2 regions of the Psychrobacillus sp. FSL K6-4615 genome follow, and region 2 is predicted to be linked to the other one. Evidence: predicted binding sites of a transcription regulator. Region 2 holds the regulator's gene; the other holds the start of a gene.
What was found. The regulator CtsR, encoded in region 2, represses protease genes until heat stress. The targets are predictions, from matches to a motif close to ATGGTCAATAAAGGTCAAACA.

Region 1 (9,343 bases), 890 kb from region 2:
CTTTCCAAGGTAGTGCTGAAGGATCTTTTTCTGCGAACACGCGAATGTTTTTGCCATTTACTACAAGGTAATCTCCTTCAGAAGAAACGTCTGCATTGAAGATTCCGTGAACTGAATCATATTTCAATAAATGTGCAAGCATTGCAGCATCCGTTAAGTCATTGATTGCTACTACTTCTAAATCTTTTTGTTCTAAAGCTTCTCTGAATACTTTACGTCCGATACGTCCAAAACCATTAATCGCTAATTTTACTGTCATTTTAAATTCCTCCTAGTTGTTTTGTTCCACTATTCTCATCATTTCTTGTGCTGCACCTTCATCGGTTACTAAAACCGTTTGAGCTGGTGCTTGTTTAAAATATGAAAGTAGAGCATTTGCTTTTTTAGTTCCTCCAGCTACTGCTAGAAGATGCTCCATATTTTCTAATTGCTTAAGTTGAACGCCAATCGTGCGAATTCTGTGCACTGCTTCCCCTTGGTTATTAAAGTAATACCCAAAAGCCTCACTCACCGCGCCAATTTCTTCCAAGCGTTGCATTTCTTCTAAGCTTGAATTTCTTCGGCGGGCCATCTCAAGTGCATCCCCAATACCATGAATAATGATGTTCGTGCGTTCATATAAATCCACCATTTCTTTTATAAATGGCTCTTTTTTCATCGTAGAGTATGCTTCCTCACTCAAGCTATCTGGCATATATAATGTTCGGTATGAACCATTCATTTTATTTGCAAATAAGGAAGCAATTGTATTGGCTTGGAGCCTAACATCCTTACCAACTCCACCTCTTGCGGCTATAAATAATAGTCGCTTCCACTTGTCCGTTTGATGAACATAATTTGAAATGGAAGCAATCGTTGTACCACCAGTAACAGCAATGATGAACTCATCCGATAGAATACTTTCCAAATATTTAGCTGCTTCTTGAGACTGAAGCAAAGCAGTATTTGTATTAGTATCTACATTTCCCGGAACAATTATCACTTCTTTTATATTTAAATAACTTGCAAGCGATTTTTCGAGTTGTAATCTACCTGACCATTCTCGAACAACTTCTTTCAGCTCTATCAATAAATCATTTCCGCTAGAAGTTATACTAGCGCCATCTCTTGATATTTCTATGAAGCCTTTATTGCGCAAAAAGTCCAATTCTTTTCTAGTTTCTCGTTCAGACAATCCTAGAATGTCACCGATCACTCTACGACCATAACCAGGAGACAATTGAATCGTTTGAAGTATTTGATATCTTTTTTGTAGCAAGATGCTCATCTCAGGCATTAACTTTAACTGAGCCTGTAATAATGAATCCATTTTTCACATCCCAACCACATGTGACGTTTTTGTCCCATGGTTACTATTTTTGTCCCATGCACTTAAAAAAATTTAATTTCTAAATTAAGCTTACAATACTATATTCCCAATAGCAAGAATTTGAAACCTATTTCTACACAAATTTATCCAGAATTTTTTCCAAAACATACTTATAGCTGCTTTCAAGCACTTCTACTACTACTTTATATTGCGATTGGGTGTTCATAGGTTGCGATTACGGATTACTATATGGTGATTTAGAAGTTGGTTGTTGCGATTATGCCTCGCTATGTTGCGAATCAGAAGTTGGTTGTTGCGATTGCTTAGAAAGTTATCTAAGCAACGCTTCCAATATAGTTGCGTAATCTACTTGTCCATATTGAATTATTTTATCTTCCAACTCGATCACCGGAATCATCAGCATATATTTTTCATGCAGTGTATCATCTTCTTCAATATTTACTTCTTTTATGTCAAAAGCTACGTCTTCTCTTACTAACTTCAACATAAGCCTAGCATCATCACATAAATGACAGCCTGGTCTTGTGTAAAAATGTACAATCATCTATATCATCCCTTTTAATAATCATTTCATTCATTTTATTATAATCTTTTTTATAAATAAAATCGCTCATAACAGTTTAAAGGAAAAATAATAGCGATACTTTTAAACTCACCGTTCGTCTATAGCTATAAGGGAGGTCAGAGGATGGAAATAGAACAGCTATATAAAGAATACAGCGACAAGGTTTATAGCTTTATATACTTTCTTGTTCGCCACAAGGAATGTGCGGAAGATCTCACCCAAGAGACATTTTATAAAGCATATAAAGGACTTGGCACCTTTAACCAAGAAGCTTCCACTTCTACTTGGCTATTAAAAATTGCCCGTAATGTTACTTATGACTATTTTCGAAGGAAAAGGGTCGTACAATTTTTCTCCTTCGAGAAAGAACATGATATAGAAAATAAGGAATTATCGCCCGAATGTAGTTATGAAAAAAAAGAACAGCTTGCTAGAATGTATAACTCCCTGTATACCCTAAAAAAAGACTACCAAGAAGTCTTACTCTTACGCAAAATACAAGAGTGTTCCATTCAAGAGACCGCTTATATACTTGGTTGGACAGAAGCTAAAGTAAAGATGAAAATGACACGAGCACTTGAGGCACTGAAAAAGGAGTTTCATCAGGAAGGAGGTCACCCAAATGGATCCATCAAAAGAATTCGATAAGCTGTTGGCAGAAATGAAACATGTAGAGCGGTCAGAAGAAGCAAAAAGAAATACCTGGCTAGCATTAAAAGCAAAAGTGGAAACAAAAAGAAAACGCCCTATTATTCCTGCTTTTATTTCATTGGCTATAATCGCAATCGCTTCTTTTCTAATTTTCACTTATATAAACCCCTCCGAAACAGAGCAATCATCTCAAGCTATCGATAACGAAAAAATTATACGAGCGGTGTTAGAGAGAGAATATAATGGACCAGATATGGAGCTTGCTCGCTTACAAGACGAATGGTGGGACCTCCAAAATGTAACGGAAACGAAGAACCAAGAAGAGTACGACCAACTTCTACAATCAAAGAAATACACAGATTTAATGGATTATTATTCAACTATTTATGGTGAATATTTTACTGAGAACTTGTTAAAAAATGCAATTGCGTCGAATTTGATTTTCAAATATAACTATAGTCTTATAGAGAATAGCATCGAAGTGCATTTAGAAAATGTCAAAGTAGTACAGGAAAAAGAGCATCCAAATATCTATCGTCCCATTATCGAAGTCTCCCTAACTAATAACGAAGGTCAGAAAATTTTCCATACATTGAAAGAAGAATTTATCTTTTCTACATCTGAGCCTGGAAAAATAGGGAGTTATAATGGTGTGAGGGATGGTGGGGGCATCGAACTTCAAGAGAAAATTGAAAAATTCCCTGCATATATTGAAGATAATCAGGATGTTAGAACACCTCTTATTGATATTTCCTTCGATACGCTTTGCTTTAATACTCGTAAGAATGTCCAAGGTGAGAAAGTAGAATTTGAATCGGGTTGTACTTCGGACAAGAATAAGATAAATAATATTTTGGAAAACTTTGATGACCTTCCTATAAAAACGGCAACTGAACAAGAAAGTACGGAGAGGTCGGCAGCTCTTCCTCAAATCGATAATTATCAAATTTACTTAACAAATGCTGCAGATAAAGGAAATACGTTGTATACAATTACCATATTCGATGATGGGGTGCTAATGTTCGCAACAGGTGCTGACTTTGGAAACCTTGGCGATATCACTATAGAATCTCATGTTGAGATGTATGAAAAAGTCAGGCTGATGTTAGAGGAATTCGCTGAAAACGAATAAAAAAACCAACAATTTGTTGGTTTTTTCTAGTTTATATCTTATTTAAGAAACTTACTTTAATATTTACCACTTACGACCTGCTCCTCCACCACCTGAGCTACCGCCGCCAAAACCTCCAAAGCCACCACCGGAACTTCTACCGCCTCCGCCGAAGCCTCCGAAGCTTCTACCACTAATACCTCGTCTTCTACCAGAACCGGAACTACCTCCGCCTCCAGACATTAAACTAACAATTATATATATGACAATCACACCTACAATAATTGTTCTAATCGTGGATCCACCGCCATCTGTAGAGCCTACAAGAGGAGAAGGACCTTTGGGACTTGTTAACTCCCCGTCCCAACCGTATTCAGTAGCTACCTGATTATATAATAGCTGATAAGTCGAAAGAATAGCACCAGGTACATCCCCACTCTCTAAGTAAGGAAAGGTGTAATCATCTAAAATTCTACCAATCTTACCATCCGGTAAAGCTCCCTCTAAACCGTAGCCGACCCCAATATATACATCACGGCCTTCTACTTTATTAGGATCCATCTCCAAGATAAAAAGTACACCATTATCCTTCTCTTCATCCCCTATACCATAGCCACGCATTACATCTACAGCATATGTCGCAACATCCTGACCTTCTAAAGACTCTACTGTCATTACAACGATTTGCGAACCAGTAGCATTTTCTAGGTTTTGTCCAAGCCTTTCAATTTCTTGTTCTTGCTCTTCTGTTAGAACGTCATAGAAGTCTTGCACATATAATTCACCTGGTAAAGGCTCTGGATAATTAGATTCTGCAAAAGTTAATAATGGGAAGAGGAATGTAAGGAGAAGTGCAAATGTGATAGCATATGCACTTTTCTTCATCACTCTCCATCTCCTTCAAAATCGACTACGGGCGCTTCTTCCGCTCCCTCAGCTGATTTAAAGTATTCTTTCTCATCGAAGCCAAACATAGACGCTACAATACTACCAGGCATCCGTTTTACTTTTTTATTGTAATCCGAAACAACTGTATTATAATCTTGTCTTGCTACAGAAAGTCTGTTTTCTGTACCTGAAAGTTCATCCATTAATTGTCTAAAGTTCGCATCAGCCTTAAGTTCTGGATAATTCTCCACAACAACTAATAATCGGCTCAAAGCTCCCGATAATTCATCATTTGCCTCAGCTTGTTCCTCAGGTGAACCCGCTCCTGCCAATCTTGATCGTGCATCTGCGATATTTCCAAGCACTTCTTCCTCATGTGCTGCAAAACCTTTAACGGTACTAACTAAGTTCGGTATTAAATCCATTCTACGTTGCAGTTGGTTTTCAACTTGCGCATACGCATTATTTACGTTTTCTTCTTTGTCTACAAATCCGTTATAACTTCCCATAAATATCCCTGCGATTATCGCAATAATTACAACGACTATAATAATGGGCACTAATAATTTTTTCAACTCGCTCACCTCTTCAATAATTATAGTATTATTGTACCTTTAATTCGAAAATACAAAACCTATTATCATTTACGGACCAAATATATATAAGTTTCATCTTATGCTTATATAGAAGTAACTAGATGGGATGACTTTTCCGTTTCGCAAGTAAACATATTTTAGATATAAATCAGCTTAGCTAACCATTTTCATACTATATTTACATATTTTTAGTACTTCATTGTTTAGGTAATTTATTCAGTGGTAATGATTAATAAATGAAATCTTTCTTTTCATTCAAAAAAATGAGGTGATTGGATGAGTAATTCACTACCGCAAAATGCCGTTAATACATTAGAACAACTTCAAGGTAAATTTCCTGGTTATCGACGTGCCCATGCAAAAGGCGAATTTTATGAAGCCACTTTTATTCCAAACGGAAATGCGATTCCATATACGACGGCACCCCATCTTCAACAAGAACCAGTAGCTGCTACCGTTCGTTTTTCCAATAGTCTACCAGACCCCTCTGCAGCAGATTTCTTATCTCCAGCTAAAGGAATGGCTATCCATTTCCATCAGCCAGATGGTTCTAATAGTCATCAAGTGTGTACTACGGTTCCAATGTTCGTCACAAAAGACCCTAAAACCTTTATAGATATGCTGAAAATTTTAGGCTCTCATAAAACGGGTATTCACTCCGTAGATTTAGGTTTAGGAGTGGCTAAGCTTCTGACAACCTTTCCAGAACATAAGAATACATTGCTCACTCTTAAGGAACAGCTAAAGCAACCTCCGATTAGCTATGCGGCTTTAAACTACTACCCTATTCATGCATTCTTTTTAGTTAATGCTGAAGGTAAAAGACAATCTATAAAATATGAATGGCATCCTTTAAAAGATGAAAAATCCCCTTCTATCTTGGACAACATTCATTTATCGAAGAATTATTTACACGAGGACTTAGAGAAGCGAGTCGAAAAAGGCTCTGTCGGATTTGAGCTCTATATTCGAATAGGGGAAGATACAGATCCTACCGATGACCCTACCGATAAATGGCCATCTGATAGACAAAAGATATTAGTAGGGAGTTTAACAATTAATAAAAAGGTTTTCCCTACTGAAAGTCTATTGTTTGACCCGACAATAGTGGGAGAAGGTATAGACCTTTCCGAAGATTCGATTCTTCATTTTAGACATGATGCTTATGCAGTTTCCTTTGGTAGAAGAAATAAAGAGGACGAAAAAACACCCTAAACAATACAAACCCAGTGTTTTTAAACTAATAAAAACCCTCCGTTTATATAGAAAATAAACGGAGGATTGCAATATCTTATGTATAACTATGTTAAAATAATATGCCCTCGGCGAGGATCGAACTCACATTACAAGCTTCGGAGGCTTGTGTGTTATCCATTACACTACAAGGGCAAGCGACTTATCTATTATACAAATAGAAGGCATATAATTCAAGCAAACATTTCAAAGCTTAACATTTGACCTTCCTTGACCATTATGTGTATGATAAAGTTACAACTGAGGGAACTTTTCTCAGTAACTAAATAATTTAACCCACCTTTGAAGGAGGAAATCAGGATGAATTTAATTCCTACTGTTATTGAACAAACTAATCGTGGAGAGCGTGCATATGACATCTACTCTCGATTATTAAAAGACCGTATCATTATGCTTGGAAGTGCTATTGATGACAACGTTTCAAACTCAATCGTTGCACAATTATTATTCCTAGAAGCAGAAGATCCAGAAAAAGATATCTCTATCTACATCAATAGCCCAGGCGGAAGTATTACAGCTGGTATGGCAATTTATGATACAATGCAGTTCATCAAACCTGATGTACAAACAATTTGTATCGGTATGGCTGCTTCTATGGGAGCATTCCTACTTACTGCTGGAACAAAAGGGAAACGTTATGCGCTTCCTAACGCAGAAGTAATGATTCACCAACCACTTGGTGGAGCACAAGGGCAAGCAACTGAAATCGAAATTGCTGCAAAACGCATTTTACATTTACGCGATAAGTTGAACAAAATTATTTCTGAACGTACTGGTCAACCAATCGAAGTCATTGCAAAAGACACAGATCGTGATAATTTCATGACTGCTGAACGTGCTAAAGAATATGGCTTAATCGATCATATTATCGATCGTAGCGAAATGAAAAAAGCATAATCTATCCACTAAAATCCCAAAGGAATTTATTCCTTTGGGATTTTTTTAAAGGAAATTTCCTCACTTCAATAAAAAATCAACTTCTCTTATCAGCTCATGATTATTTTTTATGCTATATCCTCTACTACTTTTGTGAGGAAATACAATTACATTTTCCTCAACAAATATATAAATTTGGTCATTCGGATTTGATGTTGACACTATCCTATATTCCGCCTTAAGCGGATCAAACGATTTCTCCATTATTGATAGTTTCTGCCCTTTTAGTAATTCTTTCATTGCTTGTTGCTTTTCTAATGATGTATTGGTTTCTGTAAAATTTGTCTTATTTATTTCCTCTATCCTTAAAATAGTATTACTACTAAAAAACTCATCCGTTAATTCATTTTCTATTAGTATACTTTTGGATAATTGAATACTTGCTAAAACGATTAAGCATAAAAAGAATCCTAAGATGAAATTCTTTTTCATACAGTCACCACCTATCTTATTCACTAAGATACCGTTAAATAGCTATGGAGCAACTACTTTCCTAACTTCTTGAGTTTTATAATGCCTTATTTTCCTCAAAAAAAATAGCCCTTTCGTCTAAATGACTAATGAGGCCGTTCGTTTTTATGATTCACTCGAGATGAAGTTAGCTAAAGCTTCTACTGCTTCCTCTGCATCGGAACCGTCTGCACTTAAGCCTACTTTTGTTCCTTTGCTGATCGCTAAACTCATAATTCCCATAATACTTTTTGCATTCACTTTTTTAGTATCTTTTTCTAAATAGACATCTGCAATATAACGATTTGCTTCTTGTACAAAAAGTGCAGCCTGCCTTGCTTGAAGTCCTGAAGATAATTTTACTTCCACCTGCTGTTCTGCCATAGTCTACTCCCCATTTCTTAAATTGTCTCTCCATTACGAAGCGCATTTGCTATTTCATCTATTTTTCGCAATCGGTGATTAACACCTGATTTACTCACATCGCCTGAGGAAACCATCTCACCTAGTTCTTTAAGTGTAACATCTTGATACTCTACACGTAACCTAGCTATTTCACGAAGTTTTTCAGGTAACCGATCTAATCCGATAGAATTTTCGATAAAACGTATATTGTCCACTTGGCGAATGGCTGCACTAATTGTTTTATTCAGATTGGCCGTTTCGCAATTTACTAGTCGGTTAACACTATTTCGCATATCTCGAATTATTCGAACGTCTTCAAATTTTAGTAATGCTCTATGAGCTCCAGCAATACTTAAAAAATCAGATATCTTTTCTGCTTCTTTTAAATAGGCGACAAACCCTTTTTTTCGTTCAATTGTTTTCGCATTTAGTTCATATCCGTTCATCAAATCTACTAGTGCATCACTATGTGTTTTATAGGAAGAATAAATTTCTAAATGATAAGAAGAAGTTTCCGGATTATTTACTGATCCTCCTGCTAAAAATGCACCTCTAAGATAAGCACGCTTACAGCAATTTTTTGAGACAAGATCTTTGGAGATAGAATATTCAAATTGAAAGCCGTCTTTTAGAATTTGAAGATCTTCTAGCAGACTTTTTGCCCCATCTCTAATACGACAAATATAAATATTATTCTTTTTCAACCTCATTTTTTTTCGAACGAGCAATTCTACTTGATATGGATATAACGATTTTATCAACGTATATAGTCTTCTAGCAATAGCTGCATTTTCTGTTTGTACATCTAAGCTTAACATTTTGTTGCTAAAAGAGAGAGATCCATTCATGCGTATAAGCGCTGATAGCTCTGCCCGTGCACAGCAAGGTTCTGATTCTTCCTGGGTCATCTCTTTTTTTGTTTCAGAAGCAAACGACATTTCCGTTTCCCCCTTTCTCCTGGACGGGTTAAGTTTTTAAACCGTCTGCGTATTCTACAAGCCATTTTGCCACTTCGGTTGCATCATGACGGACTGCACCGCCATGAACGACTGAAATGTCTTTTTTTACTATATCTATATTCAACTTTTTTAATTGGTCAATATCTATTTTAACAGGAGATGCTTGCTCTTGTTTATACATATACTGAACATTTTCGG
Region 2 (9,343 bases):
AAAAAATGAAAATTATTGGGATGCCGATACTGTAAAGCTGGATAAAGTGGAATGGGCTATGGTTGATGATTCCAATACCGAATACCAAATGTATGAAACAGAGGAATTAGATGTATCTGGTGTACCAGCAGAATTGGCAGATCAGTTATTGGATTCTCCTGAATTGAAAAATGAAGATCAAGCAGGGTTATATTTCTACCGTTTCAACGTATCACAAGAACCTTTTACAAATAAAAAAATCCGTCAAGCTTTTGGTTTAGCGGTTGATCAACAAGAAATCGTAGAGTTTGTAACGAAAAATGGCGAAAAACCAGCAGAGGGCTTTGTTCCTTATGGATTTGTAGGGCCTGATGGTAAGGAGTTCAGAGAAACAGCTGGTAAACTGGTAGGCTTTGATGCAGAAAAAGCAAAATCACTTTTAGCTGAAGGTATGAAAGAAGAGGGTTACACAGAGTTACCTGAAGTAACGTTAACTTATTCTACAAGTGATACTCATAAGAAAATAGCGGAAGCACTGCAAAGTAAATTTAAAGAAGTTTTAGGAGTAGATGTAGTATTACAAAATGTAGAAGCAAGTGTGTTTGCGACTGAGCAAAAAGAGTTTAAATACCAATTGTCTCGCTCTTCCTTCTTATTTGACTATGCAGATCCAGTGAATGCTTTAGAAAGCTTCATCACAGGTTCCTCTATGAATCGTACTACTTGGTCAGATGCAAAATTTGATAAACTAATCGCTGATATAAAAAATGAAACAGACGAAGCAAAACGTTGGGAAATGCTTATTCAAGCAGACGCGTTATTAATGGACGAAATGCCAATTTTCCCAGTACATTATTACAACCAAGTAACACTTGAAAAACCAACAATCTCAGGAATCGTAAGACATCCAGTTGGATATATGGACTTAAAGTGGGCTGACAAAGAATAGTTGCCAGAAAAGCCCTAGCAACCATGAGAAAGCTGCGGTGCCTCATTTGGTACCGCCCTTTTCTTTCCTATTAGATATGTTAAAATTTGCAGTGAGTTGGTTTATTAAGGCTTCATTATAAAGGAGAAATTACATATGAAAATCCGTCCAAAACGATTGCAAAAAGGAGATACTATCGGTATTATTGCTCCTTCAAGTCCACCGAATCTAGAGAACTTAAAGGGCTCTTTTGCTTTTTTAGAGGAGCTTGGCTTATCTTATCAATTAGGAAAAAGTCTAGAAAATGTACATGGCTACTTAGCTGGCACTGATGAGGAACGTTTAGAAGATTTACATGAGATGTTCGCTAACCCAAATATTGCAGGCATTATTTGTGCGGGTGGAGGCTATGGTTCTGCACGTTACACAGATCAAATCGATTTTCAATTGATGCATGAGAATCCAAAGGTTTTTTGGGGTTACTCTGATATAACTTTTCTACATACAGGTATGAATCTATATTCGGATATCGTCACCTTCCATGGACCAATGTTAGCTTCAGATGTGGGAAAAGATACGTTCTCCGAGCTATCCCGAAAAATGTTTCAGCAGTTGTTTAATCCAATGGAGCTATTTTATACTGAAGCAATCTCTCCATTGACACAAGTTTCTCCAGGTATCGTAAGAGGGGAACTTACAGGAGGAAATTTATCATTACTTGCTAATGGTGTAGGTACAAAATATGAGGTAGATACAAAAGGAAAACTTCTCCTGATAGAAGATGTAGGGGAAGAGCCTTACAAAGTAGATGGTATGCTAAACCAACTACGCCAAGCTGGTATTTTAGATGCGGCAGCTGGGTTTGTCATTGGGGATTTTAGTGTTGCAGAACCTAAAAAAAGGCCGGTTACTTTGTCTTTAGACGAAGTGTTTGATCACTACATTGGAAAATTAGGTAAGCCTGCAGTGAAAGGATTTAAAATAGGACATTGCGAGCCTCATTTTGCCGTCCCACTTGGAATGGAAGCAGAATTGGATGCGAATAACTTATCTCTAACTATATTACCTGGAGTTGAATAAGGAGGAGACGAGATTGTATATAAAATCAATTGAAACCTTTGATGTGGCAGTCCCTCTAACTAAACCATTTAAAACTGCTCTACGAACTGTGACGACGGCTTACTCAGTGTATGTAACTATTACGACGAGTGATGGCATAGTAGGTCATGGAGAGGCTCCACCGACACATGTAATTACAGGCGAGTCGATGGACAGTATTCGATACGCTATTAACGAGATAATTGCACCTCAATTGATTGGTATGAACATTTTACAAAGTGAGCAGATATTCCAGAAACTAAACACAACCTTAGTCAGAAATACAAGTGCTAAAGCGGCATTAGACATGGCCATATATGACATACTTGCTAAGCATGCAGGTCTTCCTTTATATCAATTTCTTGGAGGTTATCGGAAAAGACTAGAAACCGATTTTACAGTTAGTGTGAATGACCCTAGCGAGATGGCAGATGATGCAGAACAGTATATAAAGGATGGATTTAAAGTTCTAAAGGTCAAGGTAGGTACTGGTGAGATAAAAGATGATATCCAACGCATTCGTGCTATTCGAGATCGTGTGGGAATGACGCCAAAGTTAAGGCTCGATGCTAACCAGGGATGGAATGCTAAAGAGGCCGTAAAAGCAATTAGCTTAATGGAGGATACAGGACTATCAATTGAATTTGTAGAACAGCCAGTTCCTGCTTGGGATCTCGAAGGGCTAAAGTATGTTACCGATCACACATATACTCCAATTATGGCGGATGAAAGTGTTTTTTCTGTGCAGGATGCTAAACAAGTTCTAAAAATGCGAGCTGCTGATTTGATAAATATAAAACTGATGAAATCGGGTGGTATTTATCACGCCCAAAAAATAAATACACTTGCAGAGGCAAGTGGGGTGAAATGTATGGTAGGCAGCATGATTGAAACGAAATTGGGAATCACAGCGGCTGCTCATTTTGCAGCTAGCCAGCCGAATATTCGATATTTTGACTTTGACGCACCGTTAATGCTAAAAAAAGATTTAATAGTCGGTGGCGTTATCTATGATAAGAGTGATATGACCTTCTCCAACGAACCAGGATTAGGGATTGTTCATGTGAATTTGGATTAGGAGGCAAAAAGATGCCAGTTGAAAAGAAAGAATGGGTTTGTGCTGTAAAGGTGGGAACTATTTGGACTGAACCAAACTCTGCCAGGGAGATAGATATTCCCGCGATCTCAAATCCTGTGTTATTGGTGGAATGGCTTGAGGCACTACCGTATAAAGAAAGGTTAGCTTTATGTGATGAAAATCGTGTGCAAACGCAGCTACTTTACGGAGAACCAGTGCTTGTGGAGGAGATAGTAGGGGAATGGGCAAAAGTTGTTGCCATTTGGCAGCCCTCTAAAAAAGATAGTCGTGGTTATCCAGGTTGGATCCCGCTTTCGCAAATACAACCTACAAAGCAAGTGGATGCCAAGGGTTCCGCCAGAGTTTCTTCTGCAAAAGTACAGCTCTGGGATTTACAACATAATCCGCTACTCGTTTTAGCCTTTAATACTATTCTACCGATAATCTCAGAGGATGAAGTATTTTATACCGTTCTTACGCCACACGGCAAAGCGTTATTATCGAAAGTACATGCCCAATTTGCATCTTCAGTGGATCAGATTCCGAAGAGGTCTGCAGAGGAAGCGGTGGCTTTAGGGGAAAATTATTTAGATTTACCATATCTATGGGGGGGCATGTCTCCATATGGCTATGATTGTTCGGGTTTTTCGTACAATATGTTGAAGGCTTGTGGTTATATAATTCCTCGAGATGCAAGTGACCAGGCTAAATCGGGAGAAGAAATTTCTATACAAGACCCTTTGCTTTGGAAAAAAGGGGATTTACTATTTTTTGCGAATGATGAAGGGACGGGAACGGTAAGGCATGTTGGGTTCTATTATGGGAATGGCCAACTATTGCATTCGCATTCAACGGGGAAAACAGTAGAAATTTTAAGGCTAGCAGGATCTGTGTTAGAAAAGGAGATTTGTGCAGTTAGAAGATATGCCGTTTAGGGGGGATTTAAATGACGGAAAAAGTTCTATTGTCTGTTCAAGATTTGAAGCGCCATTTTGACATTGGACATGGGGAGACGTTGAAGGCTGTTGATGGGATAAGTTTTGATATCGTCAAAGGGGAGACATTTGGTCTAGTGGGTGAATCTGGTTGTGGTAAATCCACAGCAGGCCGAACTATTTTAGGATTGTACAATAGAACAGAGGGAAAAGTTCTGTTTGAAAATGAAAATGTGCATGAGATGACTGACAAAGAAAGAAGAGGTTACTTGAAAAAGATGCAAATGATCTTTCAGGATCCGTATGCATCTTTAAATCCACGTTCCACTGTGTTTGAAATTATTGCTGAACCGATGGAAATACATAAACTATACAAAAAGGAAGAGTTAAAGTCTAGAGTGTATGAATTACTAGAGGATGTGGGCTTGAACAGAGACCACGCTAATCGATATCCTCATGAATTTTCAGGAGGTCAGCGTCAACGTATTGGCATAGCTCGAGCGCTTGCATTAGATCCTGAGTTTATCATTGCGGATGAGCCTATTTCAGCTTTGGATGTGTCAGTTCAAGCTCAAGTAGTGAAGCTGCTCCAACGACTACAAAAGGAAAAAAATCTAACCTATTTGTTTATCGCACATGATTTATCGATGGTCAAGTACATCTCTGACCGAATAGGGGTTATGTACCTAGGGCATATGGTAGAAATGACCACTAGTAGCCAGTTGTATGAAAATCCACTACACCCGTATACACAGGCTTTGTTATCTGCGATTCCCATTCCAGATCCTGACATAGAGGAGTCACGAGAACGTATTCTTTTGCATGGAGAGCTTCCGAGCCCGATTAATCCACCTTCAGGTTGTGTGTTCCGTACGAGATGTGCACATGCTATGTCCATTTGTACGGAAAAAAAGCCAGCCTGGAAGGAACAGGAACCAGGTCATTTTGTAGGATGTCATCTTTATAATTAATAATGATACCCATATTACAAATATGTATCTTGCATAATTTATATTGACAAAATGCTAATACTTGTAGTATTCTGAAAATAACGAAAAGAAAGGAGTGAGGCATCATGGCAAATGAATATACGTATCCACGAATCTGTAAGTTTATGATGTCCCACTCCGTATGTCTCTAACCAGATATATGCTTCTTTACTAATGACCGGGGAACCATGGCTGCAGATTCGTGCAGTCATGGTTTTTTTATTGTTTAGCTTATAGCTCTATTAATGTGGCTTGGGCATTATTCATACGGAAATTAGGGGGAAATTGAATTGAATTTAATCGAACAATATGGTTGGAATAATAATTGGGAAGAAAAAATGACAGGTAGTGGAACTGCAGGTCGCGTACTACTGGAACATAAAAATTTATATAGAGTTATGACCAATGAAGGAGAGCTACTATGCTCACTTTCTGGGAAATTTAAATTTGGGAATGATAGAGAAGCATTTCCGGCAGTTGGAGACTGGGTAGTGCTCGATCGGATGCCTGGTGAGGAAAAGGGGATAATCCATGAAGTACTTCCTCGCAGTTCACAGTTTTCTAGGAAAATGGCTGGATTGACGACGGAAATTCAACTAATTGCGGTAAACGTTGATTTTGTATTTCTAGTGATGTCGCTTAATCATGACTTCAATGTTCGTAGATTAGAGAGATATCTATTGGCAGCATGGGATTCAGGGGCGACCCCCATCGTGGTATTAACGAAAAAAGATGCTTGTGAAGACCTAGAATATTATATGAAAGAAGTAGAGGCTATTGCATTTGGTGTGGATATATTTGCAGTGAGTAGTGTGACCGGCGAAGGTATTGATCGATTAGGAAGTCTATTAGCCTCTCATAAAACAGGTGCACTTTTAGGTTCTTCCGGAGTTGGGAAATCATCCTTGATAAACGCCTTGTCAGGTGTAGAAGTAATGACTGTCAATCATATAAGAGAAGATGATAGTAAAGGGCGCCATACAACCACTCATAGAGAGTTGACGCTGTTACCTGAAGGTGGCTTACTAATTGATACACCTGGTATGAGAGAGTTTCAACTTTGGGATACAAGTGATGGGGTGAGTGCTAGTTTTCAGGATATCGAAGACCTAGCATTAGATTGCCGTTTCCGTGATTGTCAGCATGTAAAAGAGCCTGGTTGTGCAATTCGGGAGGCTATTGACAATGGTACTCTTAAACAAGAACGATACAAGAGTTATGTAAAACTGATGCGAGAGCTTGCGCATATCGACCGCAAAAGCGATGCTGCAGCCAAAAAAGCAGAAACGAATAAATGGAAGCAAGTTACGAAGTCTCAACGAAATAATTATAAAAAGAAAATTTAATTTAGCTGTAGCTATAGAAGGTTCAATTAGTCATTCAAGAAAGATAAAAAAGATTTATTGAATAGGAATAGTCATAATAATATATCCTAAACTACAAACAATGGTTTGTAGTTTTTTCTTGTTTTTAAGTGCAAATCGTATCAATTGCACATACAAAAAATTCTCGTTATAATATAGTCAAAGTTAGTCAAAGTCAGTTTGTGAGAAGAGGTGAGAAGATGAAAAATATATCTGACATAATTGAAGGGTATTTGAAGGCTATTATAGAAGAAGGAAGTAAGGAACAAATCGAAATTAAGCGAAGTGAAATCGCGGAGAAGTTTCAGTGTGTTCCATCTCAAATAAATTATGTAATCAATACACGATTTACCCAAGATCGCGGATACTTAGTAGAAAGTAAACGAGGTGGAGGGGGATATATTCGAATCCTCCGCGTTCGAGCTCATACAAAAGCTGATCTAATAGAGCATATTATACAAACACTAGAAAATGGGGCTTCAGAATCGGTCACGGAAGATATCGTTTTTCGATTGATCGATGAAGATGTTATTACTAAACGTGAAGCAAAACTCATTTTAGCAGCTTTAAATAGAACGACTCTGGTGATTCCGTTACCTGCCAGAGATGAACTAAGGTCTCGTATTTTATGCGCCATGTTATTAACGTTAAAATATGAAAAAAGTGAAAAATGAACGGGGTGTGTTAAAGGTGATTTGTGAAAATTGTAAGCAAAGACCGGCGAAAGTAACGGTTACCCAAGTGCATAATGGTGAACATCTTGAAAGACATTATTGTGAAGTCTGTGCAAATAGCCTCCACCCGTTTTACGTTGAGTACAAACAAGATCCATTATCTTTACATCAACTATTATCGAACTGGTTTAGTCAAACAGAACAACAACCAATGCAACAAAAACAACAAAAAAATATAATTGTATGCGATGAATGTGGTTGGTCGATCCAGCGTTTTTTAGATGAAGGAAAATTTGGTTGTGCGAATTGTTATAACAGTTTTCGCCCTCAGTTACCGAATGTATTTAAGCGACTTCATAATGGAAACACGAAGCATACCGGGAAGGCTCCAGGTGCACTAGGAGAGAAGATTGCTTTAAAGAAACGTATAGAAGCAATTCGCTCTCAAATGAAAGATGCTATTGCCACGGAAAGTTTTGAGGAAGCCGCAAAGTTGAGAGATGAAGCCAGAGATTTGGAAAGTCAACTTTCAACAGGAGGAGGTGACCAAACGAATGTCAATTGAACACTTTTTAGATAACTCCATTTCTAGTTGGATGGCTGGTGTTGGACAGCATTCAGATATCGTGATGAGTACAAGAATACGCTTAGCTAGAAATCTGAATGGCTACCGTTTTCCTTTAGCATTTACAGAAGACGAGGCGCATAAAATTGACCAATCTGTATCTGCCACTTTGTTAGATGCAAGTGACGAATTAGATATGCAATTTTCTTCCATTCATATAAAGGATGTATCGGAACTAAGTCGCCAAGTGTTAGTAGAGAAACATTTAATCAGTCCAAAGCTCGCTAACTCGCCTATGACTGGCTCCGTTCTATTATCAAATGATGAATCGGTTAGTGTAATGGTCAATGAAGAGGATCATATTCGTATACAATGTCTTTTTCCAGGGCTTCAAATTCAAGAAGCCTATGCACAAGCAGATGTGCTAGATCGTGTATTAGATAAAGAATTACCATATGCGTTTGACGAGCAGTTTGGTTATTTGACAAGTTGTCCTACAAATACAGGTACTGGCTTGCGTGCATCTGTCATGATGCATTTACCGGCATTAACGATGACCAAACAAATGAACAGAATTGTTACGATCATTTCAAGACTTGGAATGGTTGTTAGAGGAATTTACGGAGAAGGTAGTGAAGCGCTCGGTAATGTATATCAAGTGTCCAACCAAACCACACTTGGTAAGTCAGAAGAAGACATACTTGCTGATCTTCAGAGTATTACCGAACAAATTATTCAAAAAGAAAGAGAAGCACGAGATGCACTTCTAAAGCATTCGGCCAATACACTAGAAGACCGACTATATCGATCTCTAGGAACTTTATCATTTGCCCGTATCATGGCAACGGATGAAGCAGCGAGATGCCTATCGGATGTACGATTAGGAATAGATATGGGACTCATAGAAGATGTTGATGTATCTATCTTGAATGAATGTATGGTGTTTATGCAACCAGGATTTCTACAAAAATATGCAGGAACTTCATTGAATACTTCTGAGCGGGATATGTTTCGCGCGAAGCTGTTAAGGGAAAGATTGCAAAAAGAAGAAAAACAGAAAACAAAGGGAGAGGAATCTGAATGATGTTTAATCGTTTTACACAAAGATCTCAAAAAGTATTACAACTAGCTCAAGAAGAGGCTATACGCTTGAAGCATGAATCTATTGGAACAGAACATATATTACTTGGTCTTATCCGAGAAGGTAGTGGAATTGCTGCAAAAGCATTAGAGGCAATAGAAGTAGATTTAAAAGTAATTGAAGCAGGGATTGAGGAACTAGTAGGAGCAGGCAAAGAAGAAGTTGGCCCAATTGTTAACTACACTCCTCGTGCTAAAAAAGTGATTGAGCTTTCCGTAGATGAATCTCGAAAACTTGGGCATTCATACATTGGAACAGAACACCTATTGCTTGCATTAATCCGTGAAGGAGAAGGCGTAGCTGCTCGTGTACTAAATAATGCAGGAGTAAGTTTAAACAAAGCTCGTCAACAAGTACTTCAATTATTAGGTAGTACAGAGCAAGCGCACGGCAATGGTAACAATGGAACAGCTCCAGCTAGTACACCGACACTAGATGGTCTAGCTCGTGACTTAACACAAATTGCAAGAGAAGGTACATTAGATCCTGTAATTGGTCGTAGTAAAGAAATTACAAGAGTAATTGAAATCTTGGCTCGTCGTACAAAAAACAATCCAGTTCTAATTGGAGAACCAGGTGTTGGTAAAACGGC

Region 1: clpP (ATP-dependent Clp endopeptidase proteolytic subunit ClpP) is a predicted target of CtsR. The motif match lies at 6,593-6,613, and genes of this name have one in related genera.

What each region holds. Positions count from the first base shown of each region.
Region 1 covers NZ_JBBOYQ010000001.1:2,676,455-2,685,797, forward strand. The annotation lists gene gap (type I glyceraldehyde-3-phosphate dehydrogenase) at 1-259, opposite strand, end outside; gene MKX53_RS13350 (sugar-binding transcriptional regulator) at 272-1,309, opposite strand; gene MKX53_RS13355 (glutaredoxin family protein) at 1,641-1,874, opposite strand; gene MKX53_RS13360 (RNA polymerase sigma factor) at 2,019-2,543, shown strand; gene MKX53_RS13365 (hypothetical protein) at 2,518-3,678, shown strand; gene MKX53_RS13370 (TPM domain-containing protein) at 3,742-4,542, opposite strand; gene MKX53_RS13375 (LemA family protein) at 4,542-5,120, opposite strand; gene MKX53_RS13380 (catalase) at 5,418-6,356, shown strand; tRNA gene MKX53_RS13385 (tRNA-Arg) at 6,459-6,530, opposite strand; gene clpP (ATP-dependent Clp endopeptidase proteolytic subunit ClpP) at 6,696-7,292, shown strand; gene MKX53_RS13395 (hypothetical protein) at 7,353-7,763, opposite strand; gene MKX53_RS13400 (HPr family phosphocarrier protein) at 7,908-8,165, opposite strand; gene whiA (DNA-binding protein WhiA) at 8,183-9,124, opposite strand; gene MKX53_RS13410 (gluconeogenesis factor YvcK family protein) at 9,153-9,343, opposite strand, start outside.
Region 2 covers NZ_JBBOYQ010000001.1:3,563,559-3,572,901, reverse strand. The annotation lists gene MKX53_RS18110 (peptide ABC transporter substrate-binding protein) at 1-928, shown strand, start outside; gene MKX53_RS18105 (S66 peptidase family protein) at 1,064-1,987, shown strand; gene MKX53_RS18100 (dipeptide epimerase) at 2,001-3,083, shown strand; gene MKX53_RS18095 (C40 family peptidase) at 3,095-4,018, shown strand; gene MKX53_RS18090 (ABC transporter ATP-binding protein) at 4,030-4,989, shown strand; gene rsgA (ribosome small subunit-dependent GTPase A) at 5,298-6,353, shown strand; gene MKX53_RS18080 (CtsR family transcriptional regulator) at 6,572-7,045, shown strand; gene MKX53_RS18075 (UvrB/UvrC motif-containing protein) at 7,062-7,610, shown strand; gene MKX53_RS18070 (protein arginine kinase) at 7,600-8,694, shown strand; gene MKX53_RS18065 (ATP-dependent Clp protease ATP-binding subunit) at 8,691-9,343, shown strand, end outside.